Regions from separate parts of the Sporosarcina sp. Y352 genome, predicted to be linked through region 2. Evidence: riboswitches for the same ligand, from Rfam matches in the RefSeq annotation. Region 2 holds a riboswitch; each other region holds the start of a gene.
What was found. Region 2 has a riboswitch for S-adenosylmethionine ahead of AC1TO6_RS15080 (YezD family protein). Riboswitches for the same ligand answer to the same signal wherever they lie in the genome.
Positions count from the first base shown of each region.

Region 1: linked by a shared signal. The riboswitch ahead of AC1TO6_RS14125 (methionine ABC transporter ATP-binding protein) and the one ahead of AC1TO6_RS15080 (YezD family protein) in region 2 are both predicted to bind S-adenosylmethionine.
Region 3: linked by a shared signal. The riboswitch ahead of AC1TO6_RS09150 (O-acetylhomoserine aminocarboxypropyltransferase/cysteine synthase family protein) and the one ahead of AC1TO6_RS15080 (YezD family protein) in region 2 are both predicted to bind S-adenosylmethionine.
Region 4: linked by a shared signal. The riboswitch ahead of metK (methionine adenosyltransferase) and the one ahead of AC1TO6_RS15080 (YezD family protein) in region 2 are both predicted to bind S-adenosylmethionine.

Region 1 is NZ_JBXCJE010000008.1:57,971-60,175, reverse strand. Features, by position in the region: gene AC1TO6_RS14135 (toprim domain-containing protein) at 16-357, shown strand; gene AC1TO6_RS14130 (thioredoxin family protein) at 372-671, shown strand; SAM riboswitch class I at 726-836, shown strand; gene AC1TO6_RS14125 (methionine ABC transporter ATP-binding protein) at 1,219-2,205, shown strand, end outside.
Region 2 is NZ_JBXCJE010000009.1:96,118-98,322, reverse strand. Features, by position in the region: gene AC1TO6_RS15085 (MetQ/NlpA family ABC transporter substrate-binding protein) at 1-523, opposite strand, end outside; gene AC1TO6_RS15080 (YezD family protein) at 638-805, opposite strand; SAM riboswitch class I at 924-1,034, opposite strand; gene msrA (peptide-methionine (S)-S-oxide reductase MsrA) at 1,104-1,664, opposite strand; SAM riboswitch class I at 1,764-1,874, opposite strand.
Region 3 is NZ_JBXCJE010000004.1:322,190-324,394, forward strand. Features, by position in the region: gene AC1TO6_RS09150 (O-acetylhomoserine aminocarboxypropyltransferase/cysteine synthase family protein) at 73-1,362, opposite strand; SAM riboswitch class I at 1,487-1,602, opposite strand; gene AC1TO6_RS09155 (glycerol-3-phosphate acyltransferase) at 1,746-2,205, shown strand, end outside.
Region 4 is NZ_JBXCJE010000001.1:545,485-547,689, reverse strand. Features, by position in the region: gene pckA (phosphoenolpyruvate carboxykinase (ATP)) at 1-618, opposite strand, end outside; SAM riboswitch class I at 806-924, shown strand; gene metK (methionine adenosyltransferase) at 1,116-2,205, shown strand, end outside.

The DNA.
Region 1 (2,205 bases), on a different contig from region 2:
GAAGGAGGAACTCTCTTGTCGGATGAAAAAATCATCATAGTAGAGGGCGGTTCGGATAGAAAAAGATTAGCGCGTATACTTGCGGAGTCAGTCAAAATCATTTGTACGAACGGTACAGTAAGCCCATATCGGCTTGAAGAGTTGCTTGCGCCCTATGAAGAACAGGACCTGTATGTTTTTGTCGATGCTGATGAAGATGGTGAAAAAACGCGTATATTATTTAAAAGAGAATTTCCAGCAGCAATCCATCTATATACAGAAAAAGAGTACCGGGAAGTGGAGACGACCCCGTATAAAGTGTTAGCTGAAATACTACAAGATGCGGAATTCAAAATCCGACCCGAATTTTTACTTTAAAGGATGTAAGATAAATGGAAAATTGGACACGCGAACAGTGGGAGGCAACTTTGAAGGACTCACCCGATTCTGCGTTTTATTTATATACACCGATGTGTGGTACATGTGCAGTCGCTTCTAAAATGATGAACGTCATTTCTGTCATGAAACCGGAAATGCCAATCGGGAAAGCGGATTTGAACTATGTGCAATCTATGGCAATTGACTATGAAATTGAAAGCGTTCCTTGCTTGTTGATACAGAAGGATGGCGTTTTACAACATAAAGTCTATGCTTTTCAGTCAGTCCCGTATCTGTTGGAATTGATTGATTGACAATCAAGACAGGAATTTGATATAATACGACTTAACCAACAATTGAATAAGTCGCTCTTATTAAGAGAGGTGGAGGGATAGTGCCCTACGAAGCCCGGCAACCGTCACGAAAGTGAAATGGTGCCAAATCACACAAAGTGCATAGCATACTTTGAGAGATGAGAGATTGGACAAACGTTTATTTTATGATAACGTAAAGCCTTTCTGCCCGTCTGCAGGAAGGTTTTTTTTGTACAGAAAAGCGGAAGGCGCCTGCAGCTAGACACATGAAAAGCGGAAGGCGCCGGTTAGGCCCGACAGGCATAAGACATGCTGGCGAAGCGGCGCACTTTGCCGCACAGCCGGTATGGCTTATGACCCGAGGGGCTGGCGCCTGTAGCTAGACACCAGAAAAGCAGAAGGCGCCGCTAAAGGAACGCAACCTAAGTTCGCGACGTCCTGTCGCAACGGTTGCATGACCTGCATCCTGCCGGCCCCCGACAGGCATAAGACAACGAAAGAATTCTTAATTTTAATTTACATAGACAAAATTTCAGAGGTGAAATCAATGATTCAATTAACGGATATTAATAAACGGTTCGGTGAAGGACCCGGCAGTATTACAGCGGTTGAAAATGTATCACTCGAAATAGCTGATGGTGAAATTTTCGGTGTGATCGGTTATAGTGGCGCTGGAAAAAGTACTTTGATTCGACTGTTGAACGGTCTAGAAATGCCTACTTCAGGAAGTGTGAATATCGGCGGTTTGGAAATGTCGGCTATCAAAGGCAAAGCGTTGAGGGAAGCGCGGCAGAAAGTGAGTATGATTTTTCAACATTTCAACTTGCTGTGGTCGCGGACGGTGAAAGACAATATTGCATTCCCTCTTGAAATCGCGGGTGTGCGAAAAGCCGAGCGCGAAAAGAAAGTGGCGGAACTGATTGAACTGGTTGGTTTGACTGGTCGAGAAAATGCATATCCATCAGAATTGTCGGGCGGTCAGAAACAGCGTGTAGGGATAGCTCGTGCACTTGCAAACGACCCTGAAGTCCTACTTTGCGACGAGGCGACTTCTGCTCTTGATCCGGAAACGACGGATTCGATACTGGATCTTCTGACTGGTATTAATGAAAGGCTTGGACTGACGATTGTTCTCATCACACATGAAATGCACGTAATCCGGAAAATCTGCCATAGGGTTGCAGTCATGGAAGCTGGGAAAGTTGTCGAGATGGGGGACGTACTCGATGTGTTCCAATCGCCAAAAGAGGCCATTACGAAGCGATTTGTTTCTCAAGTGACGGAGCCCGCGGAAGCGAAGCAGGCAATGGCGCATATTAAGGATGAATTTCCAACAGGTACACTTATCAAGCTTGTGTTCGTTGGTGAGCAGACGGAACAACCTGTGCTCGCAAGTCTCATTCGGAAATACGATGTGGGTGTCAATATCGTCCAAGGAAACATTTCCCATACACATGGTGGAGCATATGGCTCACTTATCCTCCAGCTCCTTGGAGATTCAACAATTATTGAGGAAGCAATTCAATACCTCAAT
Region 2 (2,205 bases):
ATTTATTGGTTTCCACGTCTTTTTCGGAAGCTGTTATCGGATTAACATCCTCAGAGATTGTGATCCAGCCGTAGTCTTCCATCATGTTCAAAGATCTTGCCAGGTTTGTCGGGTCGTTTGGCAACGTCACCGTCATGCCTTCTTTCACATCCTCAAGAGCTGTATGTTGGTCCGAATAAAGTGCAATTGGAGCAGTCGGAACGCCATATGCAGGTACGAGGTCCATGTCATGGGATTCATTGAAATTCACTAAATAGTTTCGATTTTGGAATAAGTTCGCATCGATATTTCCTTCATTTAGCGCATTGTTCGGCTGGATATAATCATTGAACTCGACAATCTCAACCTCGAAGCCGTCTTTTTCAAGTATAGGAATAATCCCTTCCTTCAATTGATCACTATAAGGACCCGCTGTTGCGCCGATCTTAATCTTCTTTTCATCATCCGCAGATGCAGACCCGCACCCCGCCAATACCAGTACACTAATTGCAATAAGCAATAAATTTCTAAACACTTTTTTCATCTTCTATTCCCCCTAAATTTCTAATTTATATACAAAAAAGGCCTCCAGCAATTCGCAATATTGTCTTTGAACAATATCGTGAAAGTCAAGAGGCCTCCGGTTGTCCGGTCAGCTTCACTTCTTATTTTCAGTTTTCAGTACTGGGAACCGTTTTTTCTCAGTTCGATCGATTTGAACGATTTGTCCTTCATGGATGGTAATGTGTACCTCTCCAAAATCCAAACCTTTCAGCGCCTGCGTAATCGCATCGATTTTAACTACATCATTCACTTTCAAAACCATTGCGCATCCTCCTTTTTTTCTGAGTGACGGTCACAACGTCTAGTCTGATGATCGACTACAAAAAAGCGGCCTCTTGTGAACTAAGAGGTCGCCGCAACACGTAGTTTGTAGGCAAAACCTCTCATCTGTCAGATGACGAACGACATCTGCTGGAATTGGCACCGTTTGAATGAATTCAATGGTTGCTGAGGCGTCAAAGGGCCAGTCCCTCTGCCTCTCTTTATAAGAGTTTTGTTTATGTAATTGATATTCATAATAATCCATCTATTCCGATGTGTCAACTATACTTTAAAACTATTTACTTTTTAAGTGACGCCTCTACCAATTTTTCATTCCAATTCTCGCGAATGAAGGGCGCTCTTCCCGACTCTTCTTTGAAGACTTTATATTTTTCTGGGTTCTTTTGATAATAGTCTTGATGATAGTCCTCGGCAGGATAAAAGATTGTGGCTTCAACGATTTCAGTAACAATTGGTTTTTCAAAGCGACCACTTTGGATTAACGCCTCTTTTGAGCGTTCCGCAACCTGTCGCTGTTCCTCATGATGGTAAATGATTGCCGTGCGGTAAGAAGTTCCACGACTGCCAAACTGACCATCTGCATCCGTCGGGTCAATTTGCTGCCAATAGATGTCTACTAGTTTTTCATAAGAAAAGACTGTCGGATCATATGTGATTTGCACCGCTTCCGTATGTCCCGTAACCCCCGCACGCACTTCCTCGTACGTCGGATTTTCAGTGACGCCTCCAATATAACCGGAAACTACTTTTTCAATACCGGGTTGCGTATCAAACGGCTGCACCATACACCAAAAACACCCACCCGCAAATGTTGCCAATTCAACTTTTTTCTGAGTCATCATAATCCCCCTCTTCGTTATAATAAACGCCCCTGCCATATAAAAACGACCCCTTCCTAAAAGAAGAGGTCGCCGCATGACAAATATCGCGTGCAAAACCTCTCATCTGTCAGATTCATAATAAATCTGTTGAAATTGGCACCGTTTGAACACTGTTCAATGGTTGCCGAGGCTTCACAGGGTCAATCCCTCCGCCTCTCTTTATAAGAGTTTTAGCTATGTAATTGATATTCATACTAGTCTATCCATTTAGATAAGTCAATGTCTGAAAATATAATTTTGTGATTTTTTACTATATTGAGTAAGATATACGATGTTTGAATGTTTAATATGGTTATGAGAAAAGAACTAGAAGTCTTCAGTTTTGGCAAAGCTTTTAATTAGGTGAGGAAGTGAGTGAAATAGGCACTCTTGGTACTTTCGGATTACAGAAAATTAGCCGATTTAAATTTGGTTGGGTTTCTTCGTTACTTCTTAACGGTTTTTCTGGATAGCTTTTTGTGTGACTTAGTGACTGTCAGTAAGTCGATTTAGTGGGTGG
Region 3 (2,205 bases), on a different contig from region 2:
TTCAGATTCTCTTAAATGGCTATAGGGCGTAACAAACTAAGAGGATTGTCATAGCCATCTTTCTTCCAAAAATTATACTGTTACAGCTACTGCTGCTTCAATAGCCTGCGCTAAATCTGCAATAATGTCTTCTGCTGATTCAAGACCGACCGATAGTCTAATTAGTTCCTCGGTAACGCCTGATTTTTTCAAATCTTCAGGGCCAAGCTGCTGGTGCGTCGTTGATGCAGGATGGATGATCAAGGATTTTGCATCGCCAACGTTAGCTACGTGCGACCAGATTTTAACGTTGTCAATTACGTTTCGACCAGCCTCACGCCCGCCTTTGATGCCGAAAACGATAATGGAGCCGAAGCCGTTTTTCAAATACTTTTTCGCAAGGTCATATGATGGGTGATCTTCGTTCCCAGTATACGTTACCCATTCAACAGATGGATGCTGTTTCAAGAATTCTGCCACTTTGATAGCATTCTCATTATGTCTTGTCACACGCAGATGCAGTGTTTCAAGTCCTTGTAAGAAGTTAAAGGCACTATCCGGATCCAAGCAAGGCCCAAAGTCTCGCAACAATTGAACACGTAGCTTAGTGGCAAACGCCGCGCCTGCAGTGTCAATTCCATAACGAAGGCCATGGTAAGATTCATCCGGCTCAGTAAAGCCTGGGAACCGTCCTTGTGTCCAATCAAACGTACCCGCATCAACAGCAACTCCACCGATTGTTGTACCATGTCCGCCAATCCATTTCGTTGCAGAGTGGATCACGACATCTGCACCAAATTCGATTGGATTTGAACCGTATGGAGATGCAAACGTACTGTCTATAAGAAGTGGTAGACCGTTTTCATGTGCAATGTCCGCAACCGCTTCAATATCAAGCACATGTAAACTTGGATTACCAATTGTTTCTGCAAATAAAGCTTTTGTTTTATCTGTAATCGCTGCGCGGAAGTTTTCAGGATCCGTTACATCGACAAATTTTACATTGATGCCGTAACGCGGAAGCGTATTAGCAAATAGATTATACGTACCACCATATAAATTGCTTGCCGCGACAATTTCATCACCTGCGCCTGCGACATTTAAGATTGAAAATGCAATAGCCGCCATTCCTGAAGATAACGCAACTGCCGCCGTTCCTCCTTCAAGAAGTGCAATACGTTCTTCAAAAACAGCAACGGTTGGATTTGTAATACGCGTATAGATGTTGCCTGCTTCTTGCAGTCCAAACAATTTTTGAGCATGTTCTGTATCACGAAATACGAATGATGAAGTTCTATGAATTGGAACTGCACGAGAACCTGTTACAGGATCGGGTTTTTGTCCACCATGTAGAAGAAGTGTTTCGGGTTTAAGTTTTGTCAAAGTCATTACCTCCAAAGTTTTTTAGATGGAATTGATTGTGATCCGCGGAGGCGCTGGGGGTATTTTGGAAATAAAAAATAACCCCCTTCGCTTAAGAAGAGGGTTACGCTTTCGCTTTTTCCTCCCCTTATCTTTCAGATCCATCGAACCGATCTGTAGGAAGTAGCACCTTTACAAGCTGGTCGCTTGTCGGTTGCCGGGCATCGCAGGGCCTATTCCCTCCGCCGCTCTTGATAAGAGTTTGTATCATTCAGTTTTCCATCTTGTGACATAGTATAGTAGATAGCGCGAGACAAAGTCAAGAGATTATTAAATAATTTTTCTGAACCTTGCGTTTACCTCTAATGTTACAATTAATTTACCAATGTTTTGGAGGAATGGTTATGTGGTTATGGATTACAAGTGTACTAGTTTCGGGATATGCCATCGGTTGCTTACATGGATCGGTTGTCGCACAGATAATTTCGGGCGTTAACCTAAAAGAAACCGGGGTGAAAAATGCCGGTGCTTCGAATGCCACAATCGTTCTCGGGAAAAAATTCGGCGCACTGGTTGCTGCAATCGATATCGGTAAAGGTGCAGTAGCTGTCCTATTTGTGAGATATTTTGCAGAGAATGCAGGACTTCCAGGAGAAATTGTAGCTTTACTATTATTCCTCGCGGGTACTGCAACCGTGATTGGGCACAACTTCCCGTTTTATATGAAGTTCAACGGCGGCAAAGGAACCGCCACGATTATTGGCGTGCTGCTCGCCATCGACTGGAAGGTTGGACTCGTTGGTTTTGCATTATTTGTCATCGTGGCGCTAGTAACAGACTTTCTCGTGTTTGGCGTGCTGATGC
Region 4 (2,205 bases), on a different contig from region 2:
GTAGTTCATGACAGAGAAGATTGCTTTTTTCATTTCACCAGCATATTCAGTACCACCAATGAGAACGATGCGTTTTTCCATAGACACAATAATGAACGTCTCGGAATTCGTACCGTCAACTGCAGGATCCGCTTTAAAAGAAGGAGCTGAAATGATAGTAAATTGCGCTTCGTGTTTCGAGAGCTCTACTTCAGTCGGGCGAATAAACAATTGATGGACGAATAGGTTATGCCAAGCAAATTCATTCACGACTTGAATGGATAGACGTGAAGCTGGATCTGCACCAGCGAATCCTTTGAAGACGAACAGTTCGTCTTTAACTTTTAAGTGTGTAAGCATTTTATTATATAATGAGTCAAATACATCAGATGAAATCGGACGGTTTACGCTGCCCCAATCGATTTTGTCTTTGGAGGACGCTTCCTCGACAATATATTTATCTTTAGGGGAACGACCTGTATACTTCCCTGTTTGAGCCGTGACTGCTCCATCGGAAGTCAGTTGAGCTTCTCCACGTGATATCGCTTTTTCAACAAGTTGTGGTACTGAAAGTTGAATTTTTATATTTTCACCGGAAAGAAGGTTATTTAGATCGTCGCTAATCTTTGCTGTAATCATAATTATGTACCGTCCTTTACTCATAGTCCCATATAATTGGGTGTCATGTCATCACATTTCTTAAATAGTATAACACATTAAGAATAATAATCTATATTAATCAAAATCTCAAGCAATTAGATGTAAAATCGGCAAAGAAATTTGACAGGGAACAAGTTTTTTCGTAGCATATATAGTTGAACGGATACTCTTATCCCGAGCTGGTGGAGGGGTCAGGCCCAATGAAACCCGGCAACCTGCAATGACTTATTTGTCTGCGCAAAGGTGCCAAACCTGTAGCAAGGCACAGTCCTTGTATGATAAGAGTGAAAGGTGCTTTTAAAATCATGCCTTTCCTCATGTATTAGTACGTGAGCGAAGGGCTTTTTAATTTGTTTAGCCCTTTATCCTCGTGTATAGAGCTCGCAGTGGCTTGTAGTCTTTCCTGAATCCGGGAGGACTCTACATGGGACATATGAGTACCGTATCAATCTCGTAGGATATAAGGAGGAAAAGACATGACTAACCGCCGACTGTTTACTTCAGAATCGGTAACTGAAGGACATCCAGACAAAATGTGCGACCAAATTTCAGATGCTATCCTTGATGCTATTTTGGAGGAAGATCCAAATGCACGCGTAGCATGTGAAACGACAATCACTACAGGACTGGTACTCGTAGCAGGTGAAATCACGACGACTACATATGTCGATATTCCAAAAGTTGTGCGCGAAACTGTTAAAGGAATTGGTTACGTTCGAGCGAAATACGGATTTGATTGGGAAACGTCTGCAGTTCTCACTGCGATCGATGAACAATCAGCCGATATTGCTGCGGGTGTTGACCAAGCACTTGAAGCGCGTGAAGGATTAATGACGGATGACGAACTTGAAGATATTGGAGCAGGCGACCAAGGTTTGATGTTTGGTTATGCTTGTAATGAGACACCAGAACTGATGCCATTACCAATCAGCTTAGCCCATAAACTATCCTTTAAACTTGCACAAGTACGTAAAGATGAAACACTTTCGTACCTAAGACCGGATGGGAAAACGCAAGTGACTGTAGAGTATGATGAAAATAATATACCGGTTAGAATTGATACGATTGTTATTTCAGCACAACATCATCCTGAAGTGACACTTGAGCAGATTCAAAGTGATATTAAGGAATTCGTTATTAATCCAGTTGTACCAACTAATCTAATTGATGAAGAAACAAAGTACTACATCAATCCGACTGGCCGATTTGTAATAGGTGGACCTCAAGGAGATGCGGGTCTGACTGGTCGTAAAATCATTGTTGATACGTATGGCGGTTATGCACGTCATGGCGGTGGGGCATTTTCGGGGAAAGATCCTACAAAAGTGGACCGCTCAGCTTCATACGCGGCTCGTTATGTTGCAAAAAACATCGTTGCAGCAGAACTTGCAGACCGCTGTGAAGTCCAGTTGGCTTATGCAATCGGTGTAGCTCAACCTGTATCGATTTCCATTGATACATTCGGAACAGGTACCGTTGAGGAGAGTAAACTCGTGGAACTGACACGTGAACTCTTTGACCTTCGTCCAGCAGGTATCATTAAAATGCTTAATCTCCGTCGTCCTA